DNA from 2 places in the Mesorhizobium sp. KR9-304 genome. Region 1 is predicted to be linked to the other one. Evidence: predicted binding sites of a transcription regulator. Region 1 holds the regulator's gene; the other holds the start of a gene.
What was found. The regulator PhoB, encoded in region 1, activates phosphate uptake and scavenging genes when phosphate is short. The targets are predictions, from matches to a motif close to TGTCATNNANCTGTCAT.
Positions count from the first base shown of each region.

Region 2: ABLE71_RS08790 (DUF2794 domain-containing protein) is a predicted target of PhoB. The motif match lies at 2,006-2,022, and genes of this name have one in related genera.

Region 1 is NZ_JBDZDN010000001.1:2,121,133-2,128,922, forward strand. Features, by position in the region: gene pstC (phosphate ABC transporter permease subunit PstC) at 1-468, shown strand, start outside; gene pstA (phosphate ABC transporter permease PstA) at 461-2,068, shown strand; gene pstB (phosphate ABC transporter ATP-binding protein PstB) at 2,082-2,897, shown strand; gene phoU (phosphate signaling complex protein PhoU) at 2,938-3,645, shown strand; gene phoB (phosphate regulon transcriptional regulator PhoB) at 3,676-4,365, shown strand; gene ABLE71_RS10260 (vanadium-dependent haloperoxidase) at 4,471-5,790, shown strand; gene ABLE71_RS10265 (CRTAC1 family protein) at 5,793-7,403, shown strand; gene ABLE71_RS10270 (ROK family transcriptional regulator) at 7,436-7,790, opposite strand, start outside.
Region 2 is NZ_JBDZDN010000001.1:1,831,939-1,839,728, forward strand. Features, by position in the region: gene ABLE71_RS08780 (Bax inhibitor-1/YccA family protein) at 73-855, shown strand; gene ABLE71_RS08785 (N-acetyltransferase family protein) at 963-1,544, shown strand; gene ABLE71_RS08790 (DUF2794 domain-containing protein) at 1,607-1,990, opposite strand; gene ABLE71_RS08795 (thioredoxin family protein) at 2,403-3,134, opposite strand; gene acnA (aconitate hydratase AcnA) at 3,319-6,012, opposite strand; partial or broken gene ccmA (heme ABC exporter ATP-binding protein CcmA) at 6,311-6,910, shown strand; gene ccmB (heme exporter protein CcmB) at 7,062-7,727, shown strand.

The DNA.
Region 1 (7,790 bases):
GGCGTCGCCTCGGAATCGGCGCTCGCCGCGGGCGTCGTCATGGGCATCATGATCATCCCGTTCGTCTCATCCCTTTCGGACGACGTGATCAACGCGGTCCCGCAATCATTGCGCGACGGCTCGGCGGGGCTTGGCGCAACCAAGTCCGAGACCATCCGCAAGGTCGTGCTTCCGGCGGCGCTTCCGGGAATCGTCTCTGCCATGCTCCTGGCGGTCAGCCGCGCCATCGGAGAAACCATGATCGTCGTGATGGCTGCCGGCCTTGCGGCGAATCTGACGCTGAATCCGCTCGAAGCGGTAACCACCGTCACCGTGCAGATCGTTACGCTGCTCGTCGGCGACCAGGAATTCGACAGCGCCAAGACACTCGCTGCCTTCGCGCTCGGCCTTGTGCTGTTCTGCATCACGCTTGCCCTCAACATCATCGCATTGCGAGTCGTCCAGAAATACCGGGAACAGTATGACTGACATCACATCTCCAATCGGCGTGGGGCCGCGCGTATCCGGTCTGCATACGGGTGACGCCGCAAAGGCCAGGCTCAGGGGGCGGTATGCCGCCGAAACGCGCTTCAAGTGGATAGGCGCAGGCGCCGTGGCGCTCTCGGCGCTGTTCCTTGTTCTTCTGCTCTCGACCATCGTCACCGAGGCGCTGCCGGCCTTCAGGATGAACTACCTGACGCTGCCGATCGACCTCTCGGCGGCCAAGGTCGATCCGGCGAATCCCGGTGCGGCCAACTATGCGACAATTGCGCAAGACGCCCTGTCGGCAAAATTCCCCGGCGTCGAGAGCCGCCAGGACCGCAGGCTGTTGCGGGGGCTGCTTTCATCGGGTTCAGGCGACATCCTGCGACGGGACATCGCCGACGATCCGTCGTTGCTCGGCAAGACCGTCGACTACTCGTTTCCGCTCGACGACTTCGCCGACCTCTACTTCAAGGGGTTAATTGCCGACAAGGGTTCGGACACGGCGATCGCCACGACCGTTGCGCCCTCGGGCACCACTGGCGACATTGAAGTAACGTTCGGCGACGACAGCATAGCCAGCCTTGCCCGCGGCTACGGTGCGATCGAGGAAAACGGCGTTTTACGCCTGACCAGCGGAGCGGCCTCGCTGTTCGTTGCGCTCGACGGCGGCATGGTCAAACTCACGGAGATTTCGACCGCCGGCGGCGCGACAGTCGCTAAGGGCACCGTTCTCAAGCCGCTGGACAGCAATGCCGCCGCGGCGGCCGGCGCCGCCATGCTGCGCGTCATCAATACGCCCGAGAGCTCGCGCAAGATTTCCGACAAGGAGATCGTCTGGCTCGACGAGTTGAAGGCGCAGAACCTGATCCAGACCCGGTTCAATACGATCTTCTTCTTCACTGGGGCCAGCCGCGAGCCGGAACTGGCCGGCATCTGGGGGGCCGTCGTCGGCTCGTTCCTGACAATGATAGTGACACTCGCCATCGCATTTCCGATCGGCGTCTCGGCGGCGCTCTATCTCGAAGAATTTGCCACGAAGAACCGCTGGACCACGATCATCGAGGTCAACATCAACAATCTCGCGGCGGTGCCTTCGATAGTCTACGGCTTGCTTGGCCTCGCGGTTTTCCTGAATTTCTTCGGCCTGCCACGTTCGGCGCCGGTCGTCGGCGGCATGGTGCTCGCGCTGATGACCCTGCCGATTATCATTATCGCCTCACGCGCCTCGCTGCGCGCGGTGCCGCCATCGATCCGCGAAGCCGCGCTTGGCATTGGCGCCTCCAAGGTGCAGATGGTCTTTCATCACGTCCTGCCGCTGGCGATGCCAGGTATAATGACGGGCACCATCCTCGGCATGGCGCATGCGCTTGGCGAGACGGCGCCTCTTTTGATGATCGGCATGGTCGCCTTCATCGTCGACATTCCGGGCGGCTTCACCGATCCGGCGACGATTCTCCCAGTCCAGATATTCATGTGGGCTGACTTCCCCGAAGCAGGCTTCCAGCAGAAAACCTCTGCCGCGATCCTAATCCTGCTGGCATTTCTGGTAATCATGAACGCGATTGCGGTGATCCTGCGCAAGCGTTTCGAGCGGCGCTGGTAGCGGAGTTGAGGATATGAACATCATGACTGAAGCGGCCGTGGAGCAGAAAATCATGACTGGTTTGGACGGGCCGGTCTTCAAGATGAAGGGCGACAAGGTCTCGGTCTACTACGGTGAGAAGCGTGCGCTGTTCGACGTCGATCTCAACATCCGCGAAAAGCAGGTGACAGCATTGATCGGCCCCTCGGGCTGCGGCAAGTCGACCTTCCTTCGCTGCCTCAACCGCATGAACGATACGATCAGCATAGCCAGGGTGACCGGCAGAATCACGCTTGACAACGAAGACATCTACGACAAGTCGATCGACGTCGTGGAGCTCAGGGCCCGCGTCGGCATGGTGTTCCAGAAGCCGAACCCGTTCCCGAAGTCGATCTACGAGAACATCGCCTACGGCCCGCGCATCCATGGCTTGACCAAAAGCCGGGCGGATCTCGACGAGGTCGTCGAGAGGAGCCTGAAGAAGGCGGCGCTCTGGAACGAGGTCAAGGACCGTCTCACGGAATCCGGCACCGGCCTGTCGGGCGGTCAGCAGCAGCGCCTCTGCATCGCGCGTGCCATCGCCGTCTCCCCGGAGGTGATCCTCATGGACGAGCCCTGCTCGGCGCTCGATCCGATCGCCACCGCCAAGGTCGAGGAGTTGATCGACGAACTGCGCTCAAACTACACGATCGTCATCGTCACCCACTCGATGCAGCAGGCGGCACGCGTCTCGCAGCGCACTGCGATGTTCCATCTCGGCTACCTCGTCGAGGAGGGCGCTACCGACAAGATGTTCACCAACCCCGACGACAAGCGTACCCAGGACTACATCACCGGCCGCTTCGGCTGATTGACTGTTCCTGTTGCGACAGATCACGAGGACCTAGATCATGGGCGAACATACGGTCACCTCGTTTGACGAGGACCTCGACCACATCCAGCGGCTCATCCGCGACATGAGCGATCTCGCAGGCTCGATGGTCGGCTCTTCGATCCGTGCGCTGCTTGCATCCGACAATGCGCTTGCGCAGCGGGTCGTTTCCGACGACGTGATCATGGACGCGCGGCAGCGCGAGATCGACGACCGTGCGATCACCCTGATCGCCAAGCGCCAGCCCATGGCACAGGATCTGCGCGCGGTGGTCGGTGCGATCCGCATGGCCGGCGATCTCGAGCGAATAGGCGATCTAGCGAAGAATATCGCCAAGCGCGCCGGCGCGGTCGGGCAAGGTGCTGCGCCACGCGGCCTCTCGCACGGCATCGAGGCCATGGCGGAGCTGGTGCTCGGACAGGTGCAAGGTGTCGTCGGCCTCTACGTTGCGCGCGACGCCGACGGGCTGCGCACCCTGCGCATGGACGACGAGAAGATCGACGTCAAATACACGGCGGTGTTCCGCGAGCTTCTTACCTACATGATGGAAGATCCGCGCAACATCACGGCCTGCACGCATCTGCTGTTCTGCGCGAAGAATCTCGAGCGCATCGGCGATCACGTGACCAACATCGCGGAAAACGCCTATTATGTGGTAACCGGCGAGCAACTGCCGGCGAACCGTCCCAAGCTCGACGAGACCGCGCTGGCGGTTCTGGCCGAGTAGGATCAGGACACACCCAAGGGACACCCGAAGATGATCGCGCCGAAGATCATGGTGGTGGAAGACGAGGAGCCGCTAGGCGTGCTCCTGCGCTACAATCTCGAGGCCGAGGGCTACCAGGTCGAGATCGTGACGCGCGGCGACGAGGCGGAAATCCGGCTGCAGGAGCATGCGCCCGACCTGCTTGTGCTCGACTGGATGATCCCGGCGATCTCGGGCATCGAGCTCTGCCGGCGGCTCAGGATGCGGCCCGAGACGCAGCGCCTGCCCATCATCATGTTGACGGCGCGTGGCGAGGAGAGCGACCGCGTGCGCGGGCTTTCCACCGGCGCCGACGACTATCTCGTAAAACCATTCTCGACGCCGGAATTCATGGCGCGGGTGCGGGCGTTGCTCAGGCGCGCCAGGCCCGAGGTGCTGTCCTCGGTGCTCAAGGTCGGCGACATCATGCTCGACCGCGAGGCGCACCGGGTCTACCGCAAGAAGAACGAGATCAAGCTCGGGCCGACGGAATTCCGCCTGCTCGAGTTCATGATGCGGCACCCCGGCCGCGTCTTCTCACGCAGCCAGTTGCTCGACAATGTCTGGGGCGAGACGATCTATATCGACGAGCGCACCGTCGACGTGCATGTCGGCCGCCTGCGCAAGGCAGTCAACAATGGACGCATGCCTGATGTCATACGCACGATACGCGGCGCCGGCTACGCAATCCGCGAAGACTGAACTTCCGAAAATCTGACCGCCGCAAGCGACTCTTGCCGAGCCGACGTGTCCGGTGCATATTATTCCGGGCGCCGAAAAAAATAAAAAGCGCTTTTGGGAGGGGTCATGCGTTTACTGGGCCGCGTGCTTGCGGCGTGTGCTGTCATTGCGCTGGCGTGGTGCGCGACGCTGCCGGCCAAAGCGGCCGATCGCCCGACGCCGCAGGAAATGCTGCGCGACTGGTATTACCTGATGAACGAACTGGTTCGGCACACGGCGACTTATTCGCCACCGGTAGCAAGTCGCTCATTCGGCTATCTGGGTGTTACCGCGTTCGAGGCAGCCGTGGGAGGCTCGGACAGACTGGTGTCACTGGCGGGCCAGTTGCCTGGGCTGGATGCGGTGCCGGCGCGCGATGTCGCCGCCGTCTACGATGAGACGATCGTCATAAATGCCGCGATGTCGGATGCGATCGTCTACTATTTTGGCAATACCGGTCCGACGGGGCTGCGCGCTATCAAGGCCGCGCAGACGAAATGGCGCGGACGGGCCATTTCTGGCGTCTCCGAGGACGTCGTGGTGCGCAGCGAGACATTCGGCAAGGCCATGGCCTCCAGTATCCACGAATGGTCGCTGACCGATGGCGGCGCGGTCATCGACAATATGGGATTCCCTGAAGATTGGGATTTACCCAAGGGGGAAGGCAAGTGGGTGCCGACCAGCCCGATCCGCCAGCAGCAGCTGCCGCTGCTGCCCGAATGGGGAAATAACCGTACTTTTGCCGTGCCTTCTGGCGCTACCTGCAAGCTACCGGGCAACCCGCCCTTCAGTTTCGAACCGGACACCCAATTCTACAGGGAGGCCAACGAGGTCTATGAGACCGTCAAGAATGCGACGCCCGAGCAGGCAACCATCGCACGCTTCTGGTCCGACGATCCGATGCTGTCTATGACGCCCCCGGGCCACTGGGTATCGATTGCCCTCCAGGTCGCCGAACGCGCCAACCTGTCGCTGGAAGACAATGTCGACCTGCTCGCGCGCATGGGCGTGGCCATGTCGGATGCCTTTGTCGGCTGCTGGCGCGAGAAATACGCCTACAACCTCATTCGCCCTATCACCTATATCAAGAAGGCCATCGACCCCAAGTGGGAGCCTATTCTGAATACGCCGCCCTTCCCGGAGTACCCCAGCGGACACAGCACGGTGTCCGGCGCCATGGACGCAGTACTGACGGGGTTCTTTGGTGACGACTATGCCTTCGAAGATAAGACAGGCTCGCCCGACGGACGCAAACCGCGCAACTACAAGAGTTTCCATGAGGCCGCCGAAGAGGCCGGCATCTCCCGGCTTTATGGCGGCATCCATTTCCGCTCCGCCATAGTCGATGGGCTCGCGCAGGGGCGGTGCATCGGCGAATACACGAACGCGCTCAAGACGAGGAAATAACCATGCGCCTCGCGTCTTTTGGACTCGCTGCAGCGCTGGGGTGCGCCGGGGTAACCACCGCGTTTTCCGTGGAGAATTCGCCTGATATCCCGAGCTTCGTCGAGGAGACCGCAAGCGCCGGAATCGACAGCGTCTATAAGGGTGAGTGGGAGTACATGGTCGGCGGCGGCGCGGCGTCCTTCGACTGCAACGACGACGGATATCCGGAGATTTTGCTGGCCGGCGGCGAGCAGCCCGCGAAGTTCTATCGCAATGCAAGCAGCCAAGGCGGCGCGCTGAAGTTCACGGCCGAGCAGAGCGGTCTTGAGTTGGACAAAGTCACCGGCGCCTATCCCCTCGACGTCGACGGTAATGGCGTCAGGGATGTTGTGCTGCTGCGTGTCGGCGAGAACGTCGTGATGCGTGGCCTAGGCGGCTGCAGGTTCGAGCGCGCCAACGAGGAGTGGGGCTTCACCGGTGGCGATTCATGGTGGACCTCGCTTGCGGCGACCTGGGAAAAGGGCGCCGACTGGCCGACGATCGCGGTCGGCAGCTACATCGACCGCCACGAAGAGATTTCTCCCTGGGGATCGTGCACCGACAACTTTCTGCTGCGCCCTGCGGCCGGCGAGCGCAAGTTCGGCGCGCCGGTCGCGCTGAAGCCGAGCTTCTGCCCGCTGTCGATGCTGTTCACCGACTGGAACCGGTCCGGCACGCCGTCGCTGCGCGTTTCCAACGACCGCGAATATTACGAAGGCGGCCAGGAGCAGATGTGGAAGATCGAACCGGGCATTGAGCCGGCGCTCTATAGCGCTGCCGAAGGGTGGAAGTTCCTGCGCATCTGGGGCATGGGCATCGCCAGCTACGACCTGAATTTCGATGGCTATCCGGAATATTTCCTGACCAGCATGGCCGACAACAAGCTGCAGACGCTGGCGGTGGCGCCGGCGGACGGCGCCCCGCCAAAGCCGTCATACGCCGACGTCGCCTATCCCAGGAACGTCACCGCGCACCGGCCCTATAAGGGCGAAGACCTGAAGCCCAGCACGGCCTGGCACACGCAATTCGAGGACGTGAACAATGACGGCCTCGTCGATCTGTTCATCGCCAAGGGCAATGTCTGGGATATGCCGGATTTCGCGATGAAGGATCCCAACAACCTGCTGCTGCAGCAGAGTGACGGCAAGTTCATGGAGGCCGGCGACAAGGCCGGCGTCGCCAGCGTGGAGCAGGCGAGGGGCGCGGCGCTCGCCGATTTCAATCTCGACGGGCTGGTCGACCTAGTGGTGGTCAACCGCAATTCGCCCGCGCAGATTTGGCGCAACGCCAGCACGGACGTGGGACACTGGATCGAAGTGAAGATCGAGCAGCCGGGTCCGAACCGCGACGCCATCGGCGCATGGATCGAGATACGCTGCGAGGGCATGCCTGTCATGCGGCGCGAAGCGACGGTCGGCGGCGGACATGCCGGCGGTCAGTTGGGCTGGCGGCATTTCGGGCTGGGCAAGGTTTCGGCGGCCGAGCTGCGCGTGATCTGGCCAGACGGCACCAGCGGAGACTGGCAGCCTGTCGACGCCGGCCGCTTCTACATATTGAAGCGCGGGGAGCCGCCCCGGGCGTTCGATCCGGCGTAGGTTTGCTCGCCGGCCGCGCGGCTTGCGCCGGGTCAGGCGACCTCCTTGCCGGCGTCGAGCGCCTCTAGGCCGACGGCGAAAATCTCCTGGTCGACGAAGGCAAGCGCCCGCATCGCGCAGCCCTGCAGGATGAGCGGCAGCTCATCGGCCACAGTGTCGAACGATATGGCGTCGGAGTGCTGACCACCGGCAGTCTGCGCGATGGCGGTGCGGATGTACGGCTCCAGGAGGTCGAATGCGGCGGCGCCACCCCCGACGAATGCGACCGGCGCCGGGTCGATCAGCGCAAAAAGGCTGCCGAGACCGTAGCCGATGGCGGTGCCCGCCGTGCGGTAGGCCTCTCGTTCCGCGCCTTCCCCCGAGCGGGCGCGGGCGGCAAGCGCCACC
Region 2 (7,790 bases), 290 kb from region 1:
ACCCCGCCAGCGGCGCCTGGGCGCTTGAAAAGCCGCCTGACACCGGACGGGGCAGAAGCAATGAGGAATCCAATGGCTGAACTCCGCAATTATCAGACGCGAGCCGTGCCGAATGCCGGCAGCCGCGCTGATACGTCAATCGACGAGGGCCTGCGCGCCTATATGATCAAGGTCTACAATTTGATGGCGCTGGGCCTTGCCATCACCGGCGTGGCCGCACTCGCCACCATGATGCTGGCCACGACCAACGATCCGGCGGCCGCCGTCGCCACGCTCGGCAACGGCAAGATGCTGACCGGCCTCGGCGCCGCGCTCTACGGCTCGCCCCTCAAGTGGGTCGTCATGCTGGCGCCGCTCGGCATGGTCTTCTTCCTGAGCGCCCGCATCCAGTCGATGAGCCTCTCCGGCGCGCAGACCGCGTTCTGGGTCTTCGCCGGCCTGATGGGCCTGTCGCTGTCGTCGATCTTCCTGGTTTATACGGCGCAGAGCATCGTGCAGACCTTCTTCATAACGGCGGCCTCCTTCGGGGCGCTGTCGCTGTGGGGCTACACGACCAAGCGCGACATGACCGGCATGGGCACGTTCCTGTTCATGGGCGTGATCGGCCTGATCATCGCCATGGTGGTGAACATCTTCCTGGCGTCGCCGGCGCTGCAGTTCGCCATCTCGGCGATCGGCGTGCTGGTCTTCGCCGGCCTCACCGCCTACGACACACAGAAGATCAAGGAGATGTATTACGAGGGCGACGAGGTTCTGGTCGCCGGCCGCAAGGCCATCATGGGCGCGCTGACGCTCTATCTCGACTTCATCAACCTGTTCACCTTCCTGCTCTCGTTCCTCGGCAACCGCGAATAAGCGCAGGCTGGACCATCAAACACCGAAGGGCGGCCCAAGCGGCCGCCCTTTTCTTTTGGCGGCGCCCTCGATTTTATGCGTCCGGACAAAGACGCCGGGCGAGCATCGTGAACGAATCAATCATAAGGCCGGCGGCAGCCGCCGATCTCGACGCGATCACTGAAATCTACGCGGACGCGGTGAGGAACGGCACGGCGAGCTACGAGCTCGAGCCGCCGACGAGGGCGGAGATGGGCGCGCGCTTCGAGACGCTCGTTGTTGGCGGTTTTCCCTACGTCGTCGCCGAAGAATCGGGAACCGTGCTCGGCTACGCCTATGCGGGTCCGTTCCGGCCCCGCCCGGCTTACCGCTTCATCGTCGAGAACTCGGTCTACGTCGCGCCGCACGCCAAGGGCCGCGGCCTGGGACGGCTGCTGCTCGAAAGGCTGATCGCGGAAGCCGCAAAGCTCGGCTTCCGGCAGATGATCGCCGTCATCGGCGACGGCCATCCCGGCAGCGCCTCGGTGAAGCTGCACGAACGCATGGGTTTCCGTCACAGCGGCCGGCTGGAAGGCTCGGGCTACAAGCACGGGCGCTGGCTGGACACCACCTTCATGCAGCTGTCGATGAACGGCGGCGCGTCGACGGCGCCGGATCCCGACTCGCTGCCGGAACGGAAATTCAGGGCTGGCAGCGTGAAAGCCGGCTAAGGGCGCGCGGGCTTCACGACCTGCCGGGGTGCCTCTGCCGCGCCTCTCAGCGGAACGATCTCTCAGGCGTCGACCAGTCTCAGCTTGTTGTCGAAGACCGAAAGCACCCGGGCAAGTTCGTGGCCGCGCTTGAGGATCAGGCCCGTCGCTGATGTGACCGACCACGTGCCTTGCCGCCGGGCGAGCGACGGATTCTTCGTGATGCGGAAGAGCGGCGTCTCGCTGGTGCGGCGGAAGACGGAGAAGACGGCGCGGTCGGAGAGATGGTCGATGGCGTAGTCGCGCCATTCGTTGGCGGCGACCATGCGCCCGTAGAGCCGGAGAATCTGGTCGAGTTCGCGTCGCTGGAAGGTCACCGGCAGAGCTAGCCGCTCGCGCCGGACCTCGTGCAACGGAATCAATATTGAGGAATCGTCCCCACCCTCCGTCCCGCTGGCCCGATCCATCGTCGGTGACCTTTCATCACGGTTTCATGACGGTCGAAGCGTGACGTTTTCATGCTGCAATTGCAAGCCCCGGAAACGCGATCCGGGCAGCGTTCCAACATTAATCACAAATCGGTAACAGCCTGAAACATTCTGTATCGATTGGTGATGCTGCGCCACATTGCTGCCTTTTTTTATCCGCGCTGACGCCCCAATGTCCGACGAATTTACCCGTGTTGCCTGAGACGGTTCGGTCCGGCACCGGCTCGTAAACCCCAAGCCCCCCGCCCACGGGTCTGCGTCGGATCGAACCAACCTCGGCCTTCCCAAGGAAGCCGAGTGCGACGATCCCAAAATCCTGAATTCTGAATCACCGGTGCCGGAAGCAAGCTGGCGCCGGTTTTTCTTCGTTCCGGCTGGCCCGGGCCAAGCCCTAAGGCGTCTCGGCTTCCGGAGGAACAATGGCTGCGCCGAGGATCGGCCCGGGCAGCCCGTCCCTGGTCACGGACTGGAGAAGGATGGCGCAGCCGCCCTTCTTGTTGACCTCGCTGCGCGGCAATTCGAAGCGCGCCGCCTTGCCGTGCCACATTCCGGCGGTCTGCACGCTGGTGACGGGATTGGCGTAGGTGATGGTCTTGCCTTTGTTCTCGCCGCGCTCGATGGCGACGGGCCGCATCGGATCGAAATGCACCAGCACGAGGTGGGCGTCGCCCTTCTCTCCGGGCGCCGCCGCCGCATCGATCACGACGCTTTCGCCGGCGCGGGTGACGCCGATGTCGACCGACAGCCCGTCGCCCTTGTTCTCCATCTCGGTGATCGCCCAGGAGACCGCGTCGCCCTTGGCGCCGTTGACATGGGCGCGCCCGTTGATGACGGCCTGCGGCGTGTAGACCGTGCGCTTGCCGAACGCCTTGCCGTACCGATGCTGGCGCTCGGTGTTTTCCGGCGTCGCCAGAGTGTCCTTCCAGCCGAGATAGTCCCAGTAGTCGACATGGTAGCCGAGCGCCACCACGTCGCCTCTCTCGGCGAGTTCGGTCAGCACCGCGTCGGCGGGCGGACAGGAATTGCAGCCCTGGCTGGTGAAGAGTTCGACAACGGCCCTGGGCTTCAGAATGTCGCCGGCAAAGGAGGGCACGGCGCAAATCAGCGCCGCCGCCGCCGCCATCCTCAACAGGAGCCGTCTGTTCATGCGCATCCCGGTTCCGCCGGCAGGACCGGCTCTTATCGTTCGCCGGAATGCTTGCCAGACCGCCTCAACAAGAGGAAGTCACGTTGCGGTGAAACGGGATGGCCGAGCTCAGCCGACCCCCTCAACCGGCGCAGCCCGAGGGGGTCGTTCGATCGCCGGTTCAGGCGGCCAGGTCGCGCAGCACGTATTGCAGGATGCCGCCGTTCTTGAAGTATTCGAGCTCGTCGACCGTGTCGATGCGGCAGAGGATCGGCACGTTCTTCACGGTGCCGTCGCCATAGGTGATCCTGGCCGTCATCTTCTGGCGCGGGCGGATCTGCTGCAGCCCGTCTATGGTGACGGTCTCGTCGCCCTTGAGCCCCAGCGAGGCCCATGAGGTCCCCTCCTCGAAGCCGAAGGGGATGACGCCCATGCCGACCAGGTTGGAGCGGTGGATGCGCTCGAAGGACTGGGCGATTACGGCGCGCACGCCGAGCAGGTTGGTGCCTTTGGCGGCCCAGTCGCGCGACGAGCCGTTGCCGTATTCGACGCCGGCGAAGATCACCAGCGGCACGCCCTCCTGCTTGTAGAGCATGGCCGCGTCGTAGATCGAGACCTCCTCCTTCGACGGATAGTGGATCGTGAAGCCGCCCTCCTTGCCGTTCTCGCCCAGCATGTGGTTGCGGATGCGGATGTTGGCGAAGGTGCCGCGCATCATCACCTCGTGGTTGCCGCGGCGCGTGCCGTACTGGTTGAAGTCGGCGACGCCGACGCCGTGGTCTGTAAGGTACTTGCCGGCGGGCGAGGCGGCCTTGATCGAGCCGGCCGGCGAGATGTGGTCGGTGGTGATCTTGTCGCCGAACAGGCCGAGAATGCGCGCGCCCTCGATGCTGCCGATGCCGCCGGGCTTGTGGCCCATGCCGACGAAATAGGGCGGGTTCTGAACATAGGTAGAGTTATCGTCCCAGGAATAGGTCTGGCCTTCGGGCGCCTGTACCGCCTTCCAGTAGTCGTCGCCCTTGAAGACATCGGCATATTTGCGGGCGAACAGCTCGCGGGTGACGTTCTCGGCGACGAACTCGTCGATTTCCTGCGTCGAGGGCCAGACATCCCTGAGGTAGACCGGCTTGCCGTCGCGGTCTTCGCCGAGCGGCTCGGTGGTGAGATCCTTGGTCACCGTGCCGGCGAGCGCATAGGCCACGACCAGCGGCGGGGAGGCGAGGTAGTTCGCCTGCACGTCGGGCGAGACGCGGCCCTCGAAGTTGCGGTTGCCGGACAAGACAGCGGCGGCGATCAGGCCCTTGTCATTGATGGTCTTGGAGATCGGCCCCGGCAGCGGGCCGGAATTGCCGATGCAGGTGGTGCAGCCGAAACCGACGAGGTTGAAGCCGATCTGGTCAAGCTCCTTCTGCAGGCCGGACTTCTCGAGATATTCGGCGACGACCTGGCTGCCCGGCGCCAGCGAGGTCTTGACCCACGGCTTCTGCTTGAGGCCGCGGCGGTTGGCGTTGCGCGCCAGAAGGCCGGCGCCCATCAGCACCGAGGGGTTCGACGTGTTGGTGCAGGAGGTGATGGCGGCGATGACCACGTCGCCATGACCGATATCGTATCCGGCGCCCGGCACGGCATAACGCGCGGCGATGTCGGCGGTCTTCTTGTATTCGATTTCCATCGCCTTGGCGAAACCCTCGGCGATGCCTTCGAGAGGCACGCGGCCCTCGGGGCGCTTGGGCCCGGCCATGGACGGCACGACGGTCGAGAGGTCGAGGTCGAGCTGGTCGGTGAAGACAGGATCGGCGGAATCCGTGTCGCGCCACATGCCCTGCGCCTTCGAATAGGCTTCCACCAGCGCGATGCGGTTCTCGGCGCGGCCGGACATGGTCAGATAGCGGATGGTCTCGGAATCGACCGGGAAGAAGCCGCAGGTGGCGCCGTATTCCGGCGCCATGTTGCCGATGGTGGCGCGGTCCGCGAGCGTCATGTTGGAGAGGCCGGAGCCGAAGAACTCCACGAACTTGCCGACCACGCCCTTCTTGCGCAGCATCTGGGTGACGGTGAGCACGAGGTCGGTGGCGGTGACGCCTTCCTTCAGCTTGCCTGTGAGGCGGAAGCCGATGACCTCGGGAAGCAGCATGGAGACCGGCTGGCCGAGCATGGCGGCTTCAGCCTCGATGCCGCCGACGCCCCAGCCGAGCACGCCAAGCCCGTTGACCATGGTGGTGTGCGAATCGGTGCCGACGCAGGTATCCGGGTAGGCGATAATGTCGCCGTCCTGGCCGGTCGTCGTCCACACCGTCTGGGCGAGATATTCGAGGTTGACCTGGTGGCAGATGCCGGTGCCGGGGGGCACGACGCGGAAATTGCGGAACGCCTGCTGGCCCCATTTCAGGAAGTTGTAGCGCTCCTGGTTGCGCTCGTATTCCAGCTCGACGTTGCGGGCGAAGGCCATCGGCGTGCCGAATTCGTCGACGATGACCGAATGGTCGATGACGAGATCGACCGGCACCAGCGGGTTGATCTTCTGCGGGTCGCCGCCGAGCGCGGCCATGGCGTCGCGCATCGCGGCAAGGTCGACCACCGCCGGCACGCCGGTAAAATCCTGCATCAGCACGCGGGCGGGCCGATAGGCGATCTCGACGCCGGCCTTGCCCTTGTCGGTCAGCCAGCCGGCGACGGCCTGGATCGATTCCTTGGTGACCGAGCGCCCGTCCTCGTTGCGCAGCAGGTTCTCGAGCAGCACCTTCATCGAATAGGGCAACTGGCTGATGCCGGTCAGCCCGTTCTTCTCGGCCTCGATGAGGCTGTAGTAGATGTACTCCGTGCTCCCCACTTTCAGGGTGCGGCGGCAATTGAAGCTGTCGAGCGATTTGGACACGTGCGATCCCATCCTGGTCTGTTCGGCCTGACGGGAACGGACTCCGATGGCATGCAATCACGCGCAAAGGTGCGGGTACGGCCATTTCCGCTGTCCGCTCCCAAGCGTCCGAGCCGTTGAAGGCGGCGGGCGCGCTGGTCCGGCGCAAAATTCGGTTCCCGCGCCGACCGCTGGCACGGATGACCCGCATATAGAGAAATTTCTGGAATAGTTCTAGACACGGAATCGCCATTTTTGCTGCGCCGCACCAGCGGGCGGCCTGCAAAGGGCGGTACGGGCCTTGGCAACGGGGAAGACGATGCGGCTGATCGCCGAGGATCTGAGCGGCGAGCGCGGCGGGCAGCCGGTCTTTTCGGGCGTCGGCCTGTCGCTCGGCGAGGGCGAAGCTCTCATCGTCACCGGACCGAACGGATCAGGCAAATCGACATTGCTCCGGGTCATGGTCGGGCTGCTGCCCGCGGCCGGCGGCAGCGTGCGGCTGGAAGGCGGCGGCGAGGCGTTCCCGACGGTCGCGTCGGCTGCCCACTATCTCGGCCATCTCAACGCGATGAAGCCGGCGCTGACCGTGACGGAGAACCTCGCCTTCTGGCGCGATTTCCGCGGCGATGCGGCGGTTTCAGTGGGCAACGCGCTGGAGACCGTCGGGCTCGGGGCGATCGGGCATCTTCCCTTCGGCTACCTCTCCACCGGCCAACGCCGCCGGGCGACGATCGCCAGGCTGCTGGTCAGCCGGCGGCCGCTCTGGCTGCTCGACGAACCGACGGCAGGGCTGGATGCGCAGTCGGAGCGGCAGTTTTCCGCACTGATGGCGGCGCATCTTGCCGGCGGGGGGATGATCGTCGCCGCCACGCACCTGCCGCTCGGGGTCGAAGGGGCAAGAGAGCTGAGGATGGGCGAGGTTGGCGCCGACTTACCCTCCACCTCGCGGGGAGGGTCGACCCGCGAAGCGGGGCGGGGTGGGGGCGGTCCAGAATCGAGTGCTTCGTCTCCACCCCCACCCGGCTCACACCCTCGGGGTTCGCCACCCTCCCCGCAAGGGGGAGGGTAAGGTGGGCGCCCTCTACCTGCGCGAGCTTCGCCTGGCGACGCGCGCCGGCGGCGGGGCGCTGACCGGTGTCTTGTTCTTCCTGGCGGTGGTCGCCACCATCCCCTTCGCGCTCGGCCCCGACCTCAACATGCTCGCCCGCATCGGCCCGGCGATATTGTGGATCGGCGCGCTGCTCGCCTCGCTGCTCGGCCTCGACCGGCTGTTCCAGGCCGACCGCGAGGACGGTTCGCTCGACGTGCTCGTGCTGTCGGCCGACCGTCATATGCTGGCGCTCACCGTCTTCGTCAAATGCCTGGCGCACTGGACGGCGAGCGTGCTGCCGCTGGTGATCGCCGCGCCGGTGCTGGGGCTGATCCTCAACATGGAACCGCTCGGGATCGGCGCCACCGCGCTGACGCTGCTGGTCGGCACGCCGGCGATCGCCTTCATCGGCGCCGCGGGCGCGGCGGTGGCGGTCGGCCTGCCGCGCGGCGGCGTGCTGGTCTCGGTGCTGGTGCTGCCGCTGGCGATCCCGGTGCTGATCTTCGGCGTCTCGGCGAGCTATGCGGCGGTGAACGAGCCGGACCCGTTCATGCCGCCCTTTCTCATTCTCGCCGCACTGACGCTGTTTCTCGCGGTGATCGGCCCGGTCGCGGCGGCGCTCGCGCTGCGCTATTCGGCTGATTGAGCATGACCCCGAAAAGTTGCAGACTTTTCGGCCAAGGTCATGCTTCCAAGAAGCCGATGCGGC